2 regions of the Moritella viscosa genome follow, and region 2 is predicted to be linked to the other one. Evidence: predicted binding sites of a transcription regulator. Region 2 holds the regulator's gene; the other holds the start of a gene.
What was found. The regulator LexA, encoded in region 2, represses DNA repair genes until DNA is damaged. The targets are predictions, from matches to a motif close to TACTGTATNNNNATACAGTA.
Positions count from the first base shown of each region.

Region 1: dinG (ATP-dependent DNA helicase DinG) is a predicted target of LexA. The motif match lies at 3,170-3,189, and genes of this name have one in related genera.

Region 1 is NZ_FPLG01000035.1:4,088-11,713, reverse strand. It holds gene BT797_RS05350 (SDR family oxidoreductase) at 1-507, opposite strand, end outside; gene BT797_RS05345 (ATP-binding protein) at 623-2,062, opposite strand; gene BT797_RS05340 (response regulator transcription factor) at 2,049-2,747, opposite strand; gene dinG (ATP-dependent DNA helicase DinG) at 3,280-5,343, shown strand; gene BT797_RS05330 (sulfite exporter TauE/SafE family protein) at 5,343-6,122, shown strand; gene priC (primosomal replication protein PriC) at 6,110-6,736, shown strand; gene rsmS (pleiotropic regulatory protein RsmS) at 6,808-6,972, shown strand; gene BT797_RS05315 (UvrD-helicase domain-containing protein) at 7,019-7,626, opposite strand, start outside.
Region 2 is NZ_FPLG01000097.1:91,195-98,820, forward strand. It holds gene hldE (bifunctional D-glycero-beta-D-manno-heptose-7-phosphate kinase/D-glycero-beta-D-manno-heptose 1-phosphate adenylyltransferase HldE) at 1-712, shown strand, start outside; gene BT797_RS14635 (flagellar basal body-associated FliL family protein) at 801-1,199, opposite strand; gene BT797_RS14640 (chorismate--pyruvate lyase family protein) at 1,338-1,970, shown strand; gene ubiA (4-hydroxybenzoate octaprenyltransferase) at 1,989-2,849, shown strand; gene plsB (glycerol-3-phosphate 1-O-acyltransferase PlsB) at 2,967-5,402, opposite strand; gene lexA (transcriptional repressor LexA) at 5,600-6,223, shown strand; gene BT797_RS14660 (STAS domain-containing protein) at 6,489-6,776, shown strand; gene BT797_RS14665 (response regulator) at 6,786-7,148, shown strand; gene BT797_RS14670 (chemotaxis protein CheA) at 7,151-7,626, shown strand, end outside.

The sequences.
Region 1 (7,626 bases), on a different contig from region 2:
GTGTAATACTTCTTCAAAGGTTGCATCACGTCCAGCCGGTGAGTCTGCTAAATAGTTACTATCACCCTCAACAAATATTTCCGTCGCATAAAGGGCCTGAGGGTTTTTAGCAATAGCATCTTCAACAAATGCTTCATTAGATAAAGCGATCTCCATAGCCTCTTCATCATCAAATATGAATAATGTTGCCCCCCTATCAGCCATGCTATTGGTGATAAGTTTTTTATTCGTTGATACCGTGTTAGTCAAAAAAAACTCGAGGGTATTTCGTGCTTTAAGCAATTGCGCTACAGACACCTTAGGCTGTGAAAAAATATGAATAGCTTTACCGTTGGGTGCTTTAATCCAAGTATAACGATCAAATAAACCCGCTACAGTTGGACCGAACTTAGTCGGTACTATATATGAATCACTTGAACTATTCTCATCCGAACTATTCTCATCCGAACTATTACAGCCAGTGAGCAATAGCCCGACCAATACAGCGATACTAACAAACCTTTGCATTTAAACCTCTTCGTTACATAATGGATAAATAATCACATTATTATATAAAACAAAGAGCTGCTAAACTTTAAGCCTCTGTAAGCTTGTGTAAGGCTCTTTAAATCACAATCTCAAATTAAACTACGTGCCTAAACCTAACTACAAACATAGCGCCACCCAACTCACTGGTGTCAATATCAATATCAGCCTTCATCGTTTTTACAATCGTATTTACAATCGCTAAACCTAAGCCAAAACCACCCGTTTGACGACTTCGGCTGTTATCTAAGCGCGTAAAAGCATCCAATACTTGCTCTCGTTGTAGTGGCGAAATACCGTCTCCATCATCTTCAACAACAATACTAAAATACTCAGGATCATTTTTCAGACTAAGCTTGACGGTTGAATCCGCATATAAACACGCATTTTTTACCAAGTTATCCACAATAAGTTGCAGGTAACGAGAATTTGCATCGACCTTAACCGTATCAATATCAGAAGAAAGCGATACATGAGGATATTGGCGTTGAAACTCAACTTCACGTGATTGCATCAACTCACTTAAGTCGATAATTTGATGTGCAGAAGAAGGTTTATGTTCAATCGTTTGCAACATCAAAATATCATTGGCCAATGCTTCCATTTCAACCGTGTAACGACTTAAATCACTGTGTAATTCAGTCGTATATGGGCTATGTTTTTCATCACTTAATAACCCCATCACTAATTGAATTCGCGTTAACGGGGTGCGTAATTCATGCGCAATAGCATTCGCCATAACTTGTTGCTGATGCTGTGAGTACTGCAAAGATATCGCCATCTCATTAAAACTTGCAGCCATCTGGTTTAACGGGGCTGGTATTTTATCGTCAACTCGCGTATCAAGCTGCCCATTTGCTAATGCTAAACTCGCAGAGCTCAAGCGATAAACATGATCCGATATGGTTTTTACTGAGGAATACAACACTAATGCGATACTAAAAAAGATAAAACCGAGTAGAAATAGTGTTATATAATCATCCTCATCCATCCAATCTTCTGGATCATCCATCCAATATTCTGGACCATCCATCGGATAAGCCTCTTCTAAACGGTCAATAATAAGCAATAGCCCTTCATGATGTGGAAGGATCACTGCAAGGCGTCCACTTTCTTCTTCATGCCGGTATACATATACGCCCCATTTACCAATCCCAGCTGGTAGTGCTGGATAGTTTTTATTTTGCTTTATATCAATTTTGTCCAACATCTCATGCTTTTGATGATACGCCAATGCGTTTTTCACCGAGATCTTTTCAATAGTAAATCCGGTAAATCGACTCAATAAGTCGACTTCCATATTCCAACGATCAGTATCTTCGATAAAATCATCGAGTAATGTGGCGGCAAAGCTAGCATTGTGCACAAATCCAACATCATCAAGATTATCGTCGTAGTAATCCATGAATATCGAAACAATGACAATGCTACCGATAATCGCAGCGGTAATACTGATATACAGCTTAAAAAAAAGCGTATTGGCCGTATTACGGTTTATTATTCGATTAAGATTCGTAAATATATTATTGCTTAACAAATAGGTAACCCTTACAACGGATTGTTTTAATTATTTGGTACGGGGCGACATCATCTTTTATCTTTTTACGTAAACTGGATAAGCGCATATCTAGTGCTCTATCCAAACCATCAAATTCAACCCCTTTTAACGCTTTGTAACACTCATCACGACTAATGATTGTTCCCGCTTGTTTTGCTAAATATTCCAACATTTCATATTCGGCACCGGTTAAGATAATTTCTTCATTATCACGGGTAACCAAACGCTTCAATGTATCTATCGTTAACGTACCGGTATGACTTAACGCATTATCACTTTTCTTACTTCTGCTTTCGCGGCGTAACAATGCTTCAATATGAGAGAGTAAAATATGCGGTCGTAACGGTTTATGTAAATAACCATCAGCACCCGTATCTAACGCTGCGATCTCAGATATTTCTTCACTGCAAGCAGTAAGCATAATAATAGGCCCAGTATAAATCTCACGACTTTGCTTACACACTTCAATCCCATTCATACCCGGCATCATTATATCTAATACCACGAGATCAGGCTGCAATCTGGCTATATCTGCAAGTCCCTCTGTACCACTATTACTGAGTGATACTTGGTACCCTTTAGTGCGTAAAAACATGTTGAGAAGACGACAAATTTCTAAATCATCTTCAACAATTAAAATGTGTTTTTTGCCATTTTCTAACATGTTCAAAGAAACCTTATGTCATTATAAATAAGTAAATACAGGGATAAGAAAACACTTAAGCGCTAGATAAGTTTAGTTCACTATCATTTAGTTTAATGCTATGAATATTCATCAATTTATCAGTGCCATTGCGGTTATTACCTGAGACATGGCTATTATTTGTATCCGTTAAACGTATCGACTGCCAATATTGTAATTTTGCAGTATAACCCAAGTATAGCGATCAAGTAATAACCCTAACAATACTGTAATACTAACAAATTTGGTTATATGAATGCCTTTGCACTACAACGTATGAATAACAACGCCATCATATAAAACGAAACGTAAATTTTCAGCCTCTAATTTGTCAGTTTTGTCAGTGGTAATCAAGCAGCTAGTCGATATTTTTATAAACTACTGGGATTTTATCAGTGTTCCCCTACTTAATATCTATACAGACGGTATAATTACGCTAAAATACAATCCTAATGACCTTGGCTTTAAATCGTGCTTGCAGATAAACGTGAGTATGCTTCAGATAAGAGTAAACATGCTTTCAGATAAGAGTAAACAAGCTATCCGTGATGTCTATCAGAACATCCGCGATTCACTACCTGACTTTGCAGTCCGTAAATCACAAAATATCCTTGTGGCTGAAATGGCAAAAACCCTCGCCGGTAACTTTGATAAAAATCGTCGGTTGATTATTGCCGAAGCAGGCACTGGTACAGGTAAATCATTAGCTTATTTGATTGCAGGGATCCCACTCGCTACCGAAGCGAAAAAGACCCTAGTCATTTCAACAGCCACCATTGCATTACAAGAGCAGCTTTTGCACAAAGAACTGCCTTTCTTCCGCCGCCAGTCAGGGCTTAAATTTGAGTTTGCATTAGTAAAAGGTCGTCAGCGTTATTGCTGTGAGCAAAAACTTGCTATGCTTGCACAAGCAGACGATCAAATAGAGCTGTTAGCTGATTTAGCCACAATCCCTAAAAAACGCGATTTACAACTTATCAAGCGCTTATTTACTGCTTACGCCGCAGGTAAATGGAAGGGGGATATCGACAGCTGGCCAACCCAGATCCCGGATGATATCTGGCAATTAGTTGTTTCAGATCGCCACAGTTGCAGTAAATCATTTAGTGCACACCGGAATTGCCCTTTTCATAAAGCACGTGAAGCCTTAGACCAATGTGACGTACTCATTGTAAATCACGCATTGTTACTAGCCGATTTAGAGCTTGGTGGTGGTATTATTTTACCAAAACCAGAAGACTGTTATTACGTACTCGATGAAGCCCATCATTTACCACGCATTACCCGTGATTTCTCGTCAGCGCATGCGTCGGTGCTTGGCGCAAAAGCTTGGTTACAAACCATGGCAGTATCAATGCGCCAACTCACGCAAGCTATCGCATCAAGTGAGATATCCGATCCGGTCACAAAACTGCTCAGTTCAATTAATACCATCAGTAAAGAACTCACCAAGATCCACAGTTTAATGTCCGCTAACGATCGCCAATTTAGTGATGATTCTTGGCGTTTTGCTGATGGTGAACTACCTGAAGCGTTGGCAGAACTGGCAGCAAACATGAATCACGAAACCAAACGTGGCGTTAGCCAAACAGCAAAAATTGTTGATATTCTTGCCGAACAAGTAAAACAAGATCAGCTGCCACAAGTTAAAGCAAATAAACTCATTGCAGAAGTCGGTTTTTACTTACAGCGCATCGAGAATCTGCATCAAGTGTGGAATATGTTGATTAAAGAAACAAAAGGCACTCCGCTGGCAAAATGGGTAGAGAAAAGTGGTAGTCGCCAAGACGATCATATCTTTGCTGCCAGCTTAATTGATGTTGATAGTAAACTAGAACACATGTTGTGGTCGCAATGTGGCGCTGCAATCTTGACCTCTGCAACACTAACCTCACTCGGTAATTTTAATTATTTCCGCCGCCAAGTCGGCTTATTAAACGATGCATCTACGCAGCACCTGCAACTCGACTCACCGTTTGAGTTTGAACAAGCTGAGCTGTATATACCTAATTTAGCACTAGCACCAAATGAGCACGGTTTCACTGAGTTATTAGCAGAAAAACTCCCAAGTTTACTGCCGGACAAAAAAGCATCGTTGGTGTTATTTAGTTCGTACCGACAAATGAATCAAGTCGCTGAAATTATTCGTAATACAACAAAATTAGAGCTATTGGTACAAAAAGAAAGTTCACGTGCCGAACAATTACAAAAACATGCAGAAAACGTGAAAGCAAATAAAACCAGTATCTTATTTGGAACCAGCAGCTTATCTGAAGGTCTTGATCTACCTGGTGATTTATTAACAAATCTAATTATCACTAAAATCCCTTTCTCAGTACCGACCTCACCCGTTGAAGAAGCACAATCAGAATGGATCACTAAATCCGGTGGGAATCCATTCATGCAGGTCTCAGTTCCCGAAGCCAGTAAAAAATTGATCCAATCTTGTGGCCGATTACTGAGAAAAGAGAAAGATTCTGGTAGAATCACGCTACTTGATCGTCGAGTTGTTAGTAAACGCTATGGACCAGCATTACTTAATTCGCTTCCCCCTTATAAAAGAAATATAGAATTTTGATATTAGAGCTTGGTTTAGAACCTTCGGTTTTTATAATTTTATGCAGCGTTGCACTGGCTGCTGGTTTCATTGACGCTATTGCTGGCGGTGGTGGTTTGTTAACAGTACCCGCATTACTCAGTGCAGGTTTACCCCCACACCTTGCATTAGGTACCAATAAATTGGCTGCCAGTTTTGGTTCATGTGCAGCAGCAATTACCTTCTATAAGAAGCGTTTATTTAACCCCAAATTTTGGTGGCGATCATTCCTGTTTACAGCCATCGGTGCCATATGTGGAACCTTAGTGGTCAGCGTCATCAGCACCGCTTGGTTAGAGAAATTATTGCCTGTCATTATTATCTTTACGGCTATCTATTCCATCTTTAGTAAAACCCAAGAATACACAGGTGAAACCCTACCCGATGATAATCGAGCACTGCATAAAAAACAGGGCTTACAAGGTTATATTATCGGTTTCTATGATGGTGTCGCAGGCCCTGGTACTGGTGCATTTTGGACTGTATCGACAATGGCACTGTATAAACTTAATATTCTGTTTGCCTCTGGTGTTGCTAAAGCAATGAACTTTACCAGTAACTTCACCTCCCTACTGACTTTTATTTACCTTGGACACATCAATTGGTATCTGGGTTTAAGCATGGGTTTATCAATTATGGTCGGTGCGATCATTGGTGCACATACCGCCATTCACTTTGGGGCTAAATTCATTCGACCATTATTTATTACCGTTGTGATTATTATCGCCTTTAAGCTGGCTTATCAAGCATGGCTACAATAACGCATCAGCAACAACAGCTTGCCCAACTCACTCAGCGTATTAAACAGTTGAGTGAGTTGGGTAAGCAAGTCAACTCTAGCCACACTACGACCATCAATTATAAATTACGCGATCGCGCCTTGTTCTACCCTGGCTTATTTATCGGTAACAGTCACGATATTCAGCAATACATAGCAGAATTAGAAAAGAGTATGACGCGTTTACAACACTATTTTGATAAGCGTTTTGATAAACAGGCAACCAACACAAAGCAGTCAAGTTCATCGCCAGAAAGTACATTATCGATAGAGGACGTGTTATTAGAAAAAGTAGCTCATCAATTTAGAGCTATTAATGGGGTATTACAGCAGTGTCATTTTAGGCGTGGAGAAGTCAAAAATGAGCAAAAAAATTATGATGCCATTGCGAAGAAGTTATTGCAGAAATCACACTATTTATATCAAAAATTAGCGCAACAAATAGAGTATGAACGCCGTTTGCAAGCAATAATAGATCAACAAACTGATCCACTTCAATTACAACAAACTAAGCAAAGATTACAGCGTTGTCAGGCAGCGACAGCAAAAGTCCGCCAGCAATTACAACGCTATGAACAAAAGAAAGATCTTTTGTAATAAAACATTCCGTTACCAATTAAAAATCTTAATATGCAATATATAACTAAAATAAGTAAGGATCCTTTATCATGTCGCTAGAAAACGCGCCAAAACATATAAAACTTGCCGTTGACCTAATTCAACTACTTGAAGAAAACCAACTACCTACAGAAACAGTGATCAAAGCATTGGCAATCGCACAGCAAGATTTTCAACGTAAACTTGAAACAGAAACAACAAGCAAGGTTAGTTAGTTCATAAGTGAGTAAGAGTAATAATGTTATTAGATAAAGTCCCACTCTATTTTGCAATTGTAACGGCGTAGTCCCCTGTTACTAATTCTTCCACAAAGTTCGACGGATTACTTTTATTACAAAGTAAATATACCTGCTGACGAGCCCGTGTTAATGCCACATAAAATAACCGACGCTCTTCTGCATCAGGAAAACCAGACTCATCAGGCTGTAATATTATCGTAAAGGGGTGGCGGGATTTATGACAAGGAAAGCCATGCTCGCCAGCTTCCATCGCTAACACAACTACATTATCGGCTTCTTGCCCTTTCGAACTATGCACCGTCATGGCTTTAATGACTAACTGAGGATATTCCGTAGACAACACTGTCAGCGTCTTATTATCAGGTAATTGAAAATTAAATCGAGCGAGCAATAACACTGATTTTTGCTTGCCTTCGCCTTTAACACTCGCGGCTATTTGCTTTAATTTTTTTTCTAATAATAATATTGCTGCATCATCATTTTGTTTATTGTCACTGCGCTTATTGTCACTAACCTGATAGTAATTAACCTGTATACAGGCTTTTTTTGCTTTGCTGTATGTTGTTATTTTCTTATTCATTTGCTCTGAGTTTGCCATCACAAAGCCACTCGCAACAGCACTAATCTGGT
Region 2 (7,626 bases):
GACCTTAATTCGAGCTGAGCAAGATGAATTTCACCTTCCTGCATTAGCGCAAGAAGTGTATGACGTGACAGGTGCTGGCGATACTGTTATTTCAGTATTAGCGGCGGCTGTATCTGCGGGTACATCACTCGAAGAAGCTTGCGCATTAGCAAATGCGGGGGCAAGCGTTGTCGTTGCTAAAATTGGTACTTCGACGGTAAGTCCGATTGAATTAGCTAACTCTGTTTACGGCTCTCATGAAAGTGGGTTTGGCGTATTAAGCGAAGAACAGTTAAAAATTGCGGTTAAATCAGCTAAGTTACGTGGCGAAGAGATTGTCATGACTAATGGTTGTTTTGATATTCTGCATGCGGGTCACGTGTCTTATTTAAATTCGGCACGTAAACTGGGGCAACGTTTAATTTTGGCGGTTAATTCTGATGCTTCTGTACGTGGCTTAAAAGGATCTGGTCGTCCGATCAATACTTGTGACCGCCGTATGACAGTTCTTGCTGCCTTAGGTGCCGTTGATTGGGTTGTAGAGTTTGTTGAAGAAACACCAGAGCGTTTAATCTCTGAATTGCTACCTGATGTATTAGTTAAAGGTGGTGATTACAAAGTGGAAGAGATCGCTGGGCATAAACAAGTGCTGGCGAATGGTGGCAAAGTTAATATCTTACAATTCGAAGATGGTTGCTCTACGACTGCGATCATTAATGCGATTAAAAGTTAATGCTATTTAAATACATGGGTGACTAGCTGATTGTATTCGTGATGTAAATTGATAAAGGAGTAGGCTTGGCGGCTTACTCCTTTTTTGATTACATTAATATATATTTGGTAAATAATAGGTTCTCAATAACGGCTTCACCACTTTCTTGTTTTAGTAAGCTGTTCACTTCATTTTGGATCATTTTTCTGACCTCTTCTCGGCCTGTGAGAGAGCGTAAATGTTGTGGTGATTGCTGACCTAATAATGAAATTATTTTATCTCTGATCAAGGGCTCATGTTTTTCAATCACAGTTAATTTTTTTTTATCTGCCAGCATAAATTCTATAGAGACGCTGATGAAACCAATTTTGTTTGTTTCACTGATATAGTTTGTAATAATATCGGGCTCTAGGCCGAAATAAATATACACAGGTTTATCGTTAGCAGATACGGCAGTGGAAGATAGTGAGGCCGTGATCATACACAAGAGCCAGAATAATTTTTTCATTTACCGTATCCTTAGTTAAATGGGGCGTGAAAATAGGGTCGTTGTGGGTCAGTATACTCACTTTCAAATGATTAATTAAATAAATCAGTTAACAACTTGTGTCCTTGCTTACAATCTTGGTCTGAATAGCAGATAATTATGCCTGATTTCGTTGTTGAAAAAGTAATTTATAATATGTCAGACAATATAAAAAATACACAAACGAGTGAGCAGACATTACTAAACTATCCTATTGGCTGTGATTCGAAGTGGTTGTGGCCAACTATATTAGAAGAAAAACTATCTGCGAATCTTTATGATTGGCTCGTTGATACGGGGTCATTAACTGCTAGATTGAAGCAACATTGTCAGACATTTACGGTTGAAATATTAGCTGAAGGCCATTATCAATTATCCGACGATGAAAAGATTAGATTAAACCTAACAGATAACTTAGGTTTTGTTCGTGAAGTACTATTAAAACTTGATGGCGTACCTTGGGTCTTTGCGCGTAGCGTTATCCCGTTAAATACGCTAACTGCACCAGGTGGTGAACTGGAGCAGTTAGGGAATCGTTCATTAGGTAGCGTATTGTTTAGCGCACCAGATATGCAACGTAGTGAAATTGAAATAGCTGAATTTCATTCACACAGTAAAGTATATTCATTGTCTCATCTGTTTTCATCTGCTCCTAAAACATCGTTATTCGGGCGTCGTTCGTGTTTTCTATTAGGTGGGCAGTCATTACTTGTTTCTGAAGTGTTTTTACCTGATGCCTTAGCGTATAAATAATAAAAGGACGTTAACTCTATGTCGTTCATGACATCAAAAATGAAAGATTACATACAGCTTACTCGTATGGATAAGCCTATTGGTACCTTGCTGTTATTGTGGCCAACGCTGTGGGCGCTGTGGATTGCAGCTGAAGGGCTCCCTAAGTTAGATGTGCTCTTCGTGTTTACATTGGGGGTTATTTTAATGCGTGCGGCGGGGTGTGTCATTAATGATTTTGCTGATCGGCATGTTGATGGTCATGTAAAACGCACTGAAAATAGGCCGCTTGCTTCTGGGCGTATATCAAGCCGTGCAGCGTTGATATTTTTCTTTTGCTTAACCTTGCTGGCTTTTTTACTTGTGTTAACCATGAATACATTGACGATTCTATTATCGTTTGTGGGGGTAGGCCTTGCCGCGTGCTATCCATTTATGAAGCGTTATACCCATCTACCTCAAGTTGTATTAGGTATGGCATTTGGTTGGGCTATTCCGATGGGTTTTGCGGCGCAACTAGATACTGTACCGAGTTATGCATGGTTATTATTTGTGGCAAATATTTTATGGACTGTTGCTTACGATACCTTATATGCCATGGTTGACCGAGATGATGATTTAAAAATTGGCATTAAATCTACCGCGATTTTATTTGGTAAAAAAGATAAATTGATCGTAGGGTTATTACAATTGTCATCATTATTATGCCTTGGCATACTTGGCTGGTTATTAGTATTACCGGCGGTATACTTTGTGGGATTAATACTCGTTGCAGGCTTGTTTGTTTATCAACAAAAGTTGATCGTAGATCGTGATAGAGATTCTTGTTTTAAAGCGTTTTTACATAATAATTATGTCGGTATGATTATTTTTGCGAGTCTATTTTTAAGTTACTTGTAGGGTTTATGTACGTAACATAATAAAAAAGGAGCCTAAGCTCCTTTTTTATTATTCGCGATATGTAATGCTGAGGATCTATCGTTAATCTAACTAAATATCCTCACCGATGAAGCTTAGTTAGGTATCGTTAGATTGTTGACTAAGCATTACATCCGAGATTGTTTGCTTCACTTCAAGCGTGGTTAAGCTTCTGACTATATTCGCTAACTGGCTAATTTTATCGGCTGTGGCAGTGCCTGCATCTGATAAATAGTGCAGTTCTTGGAGTTTATTAATAAAGATAGCGAGCACTTTCTTATCAAAAAATTCTGGCGCACTCACACCGTTTAGCGATGATAAACGTTCGGCAATTAACTGACTACGATCTTCGAGCTGGCTCTTTTCAATGACTTGGTTATGCTCTAATACGGTCAGTACAATCGCATAACGTTGTAGTGTTTCTTGGATGCTTGCAGCAAGTAGTCTCAGTGACATTAAGTGTTCGTTAACCGGTATAATGACACTGTCACTATTGACGATTAACCCCTGTGTCTGCATCTCAATTAACGTATCAGTGATACAATCATCTAATTCATGGTCTGAATATTTCAAGTATAATTCCGCTTTAATTAACGGGTAAAGCTGACGAACTTTAGCGTTAATTTCATCTACGTTTGTCTGTGGCTTTTCAGTCACAATTGCTGCAATTAATGACGGCAGTGCAAACAGGTGCAAAATATTGTTACGGTAGAAGGTTAATAGTACGGCTTGCTCGTATGACATCGATAGCATTTGTCCTAAGCTATCTTCACGTACGGTGAACTTTTTCAGTGAGATTGCTTGATCTACGATTTCTTCTGCACTGTTTTCAGGCAAGGTACTGAATTCACTATACGGGTTATTACGCAGTAGTTTTAAGTAACTATCAATTTGTTGAACTAAAATTTCTCGGCTTAAAGCTTTATGTGGGGCTGCGTGTAGAATCAATGCGCAAATAGTTAAGGCATTTACCGCAGCGGCACTATTGATATTCACCATCACCTGATTTGCAAGGTCACGTGTTGTTTGATTTAACCATTCAGGCTGTTCTTCAACCGGCATATTCATGTCATCACGCCAGTTTTCAACGTGCTTATTTAAATATTGGTTAAGGTTGATCGGTTCACCAAAGTTAACAAATGCTTGGCCGTAATTTTTAAGCTTTTTGGCGATCCCAAATACTTGGAATAGACTTTCTTTCTTTTTGTTAGCCCCGGATAATTCTTTTACGTAGGTGCTTACTTCCATTACATGATCGTAGCCTAGATATACCGGCACTAACGTAATTGGTCGGCTTTGCTCTCTTAACATCGCTTGTAAGGTCATGTTAAGCATACCTGTTTTTGGCGGTAATAAGCGTCCTGTACGGCTGCGGCCACCTTCGGTAAAGAACTCAACAGAATAGCCTTTCGAGAATAACAAACTTAGATATTCTCTAAAGATAGTTGCGTAAAGTTTATTGCCTTTAAACGTCCGGCGTAAAAAGAATGCACCACCACGACGGAACATAGGGCCTGCAGGGAAGAAGTTAAGATTAATACCAGCGGCAATGTGTGGAGGGATCAAACCTTCATTGTAAATCACATAAGAAATAAGTAAGTAATCCATGTGGCTACGATGACAAGGCATAAAGACAATTTCATGGCCATCAGCAGCAAGTTTACGCACTTGTTCTGCGTTATTTACCTTGATCCCACTGTAGATTTTATTCCATAACCAGCCCAGAAAATTACTGGTGTTTTTGACTAGTTTATAAGAAAAATCACTGACAATTTCATCAATATAATCATTGGCACGTTTCTCCGCCTTTTTCGCTGAAATATTATGTTCTGCGATTTCAATTTGGATGGCTTTTTTAACTTCTGGATTACGTAGCAGTTGCTCAAATAGTTGATAGCGATTCGGTAGTTTAGGACCTGAGGCTGCTAATTTCTGACGACTGAAGTGGATTTTGGCGACACGAATTAATTTTTGCGCCAGTTTTTCATCAGTGCCATGCTGATCGGCCATGAAACGTAGTGATACAGGTTTATTAAAACGGACTAAGTTATCTTTGCGATTAAGACCCACAATGATTGTTTTACGTAAACGGCTTGGTGAAATACTGTTTGCTAATGACAGTAGTGGTATTTGACCTTCTTTACCGGGTGCGCGTCCCCAGAACAATGCCACTGGCATTAACTGAATATCAAGGGCTTTATCATCTTTGTGTAAACGTAATAGCTGTTGAAATTCGTCAAAAAATACGTCGGTATCTTTTACTCGGCCGAAGAGTGGCGCTGGGTTATCTAAGCAAACATAACTGGGAATAATGACCCCGTTAACTTTGATTGGTGTTAGCGGATCGGGCAACCCTAGCTCTTTACAAGCTCGTTGTAATGCAACGAGATCGGTCATCGATTTAGTTTTTAAAGCGTAAACAATAGGACGTGCTAAATCTAGATTTAACGCATCAACGGGGTTATCTGGTACGTACTGAGATTTAACTAAGCCGTTAACGAAACTTCGACTTAACATTGACGGTGTTTGTTGCATAGGTGTTATCATTCTGTTATTTAAAGTGCGAGAGTGCTTACTTCAATAATATCAGATGTGTAGCCATAAATCTGTGTTTCAGCGCCAGCAAACGATTAATTCATTATTATCCAGATATACCCAAGGCTTATATTGCAAACTTGATAATACTGTATATAATTACAAGAAACTGTATATAAAACCAGTTAGGGTTCATGATGAAAGCATTGACACAAAGACAAGCAGAAGTATTTGAATTAGTTAAACAACATATTAAAAATACTGGTATGCCACCTACCCGAGCTGAAATTGCTAAGGAACTTGGTTTCCGTTCACCTAATGCTGCAGAAGAGCATTTAAAGGCATTAGCACGAAAGGGCCATATCGAAATTCTTGCGGGTACTTCTCGCGGTATTCGTTTGTTGGTTGATGCTGACGAAGCCAGTAATGACAGTGGTTTACCTTTAATTGGGCAGGTTGCCGCCGGTGAGCCAATTTTAGCGCAAGAACATATTGAAGCACACTATAATGTTGACCCTTCAATGTTTACGCCAACGGCAGATTTTTTACTGCGTGTACGTGGTGAAAGTATGCGTAATATAGGGATTATGGATGGCGATTTATTAGCTGTACATAAAACTAAAAATATCAGTAAAGGCCAAGTTGTTGTTGCACGTGTTGACGATGAAGTTACTGTTAAGCGTTTTGAACAGCAGGACAATGAAATTTTACTGCATCCTGAAAATGACGAAATGAGCACAATTCGTGTTGATTTAAATTTCCAAAGTTTTGATATTGAAGGTGTCGCAGTCGGCATTATTCGTAATACCGATTGGATGTAATCACACCTTATTACCCATCGTACTTGAAGATAGATAGTTAATAACCCTATTATTGACTATCTATCTATCTATCTATCTATCTATCTATCCTTCTTTACCCGATCACCATATTGAAATTTAGACATAATTTTCAAATCTTGCTTTAACATCACAGTTCTGATCATCTTCTGCTTATTTATTTAATCCTTTTCTATACTCATGATTGGTTAGAAAAACAATTAAGTTTGTTTGATGATACGTTAGCGTAAATATAGGACTCGTTATTATGGAACAGCACTCTATTGCCGTGGATTTAGGTGAGAAGATTGATATTGCATCGATCACGGACCTCAAAGCTACACTCGATAAGCTTCCTCTTAACATTCACTCTCAAGTACTTGATGCGCGTAATGTTACTCATATAGACAGTTCCTCTTGCCAGCTTTTTTATGCTTATGCTCAGCATTTAATGAAACATAACACGACCCTTGTCTTTCTATCACCGTCCGATAAATTTATTACCGTTGTTAAAGCGCTGGGGTTTGAATCTTATTTTAATTACGTATCAGTATGAGGTGTTCTAATGAAACGAATATTAGCTGTCGATGACTCGGTATCCATTCGTGAAATGGTTCAATTCACCCTAAAACAGGCTGGTTATCATGTGGATGCCGCTGTTGATGGTGTGGATGGATTAGAAAAAGCTAAAACGGGACACTTTGATCTTATAATTTCTGATATCAATATGCCTCGTATGGACGGAATTAGCTTAATTAGGCAACTACGTAATGAACAAACTTATAAATTTACCCCTATCTTAATGTTAACCACCGAATCGGGCAGTGACAAAAAGATGGATGGTAAATCTGCTGGCGCGACAGGTTGGATAGTGAAACCCTTTAACCCTGAAAAACTCATTGCTACCGTGCAAAAAGTATTGGGGTAAGAATGGATATCGATCTTAAACAATTCCAGAATGTATTTATTGAAGAATGTGTCGAAGGGTTAGAGGTGATGGAAGCCGAACTGCTAAAGTTATCTCCTGGCTCAGTTGATAGCGAAGTCATTAATACTATTTTTCGAGTCGCTCATTCCATCAAAGGAGGGGCGGGCACATTTGGTTTTAATGAACTCACTGAATTTACCCATGTCGCAGAAACATTACTTGATGATTTGCGTGCAGGAAAATTAGTCCTTATTGACAGGCATATTAGTCTGTTTTTACAAACTGTTGATTGTTTAAGAGAGTGGATCCAACTATTAGCCTGTGATTCAGAATCAATCCCTAATAGTGCAGAAGAGATTAAATGTAAATATAACCAATTGTTACAATTAGATATAAATCAACAAGCATTATCGAATGATAATGAAAGGCCTGTTACTGAGTCTGCTAAGTTGGCTGTTAGTGCACGAGATTATAGCTT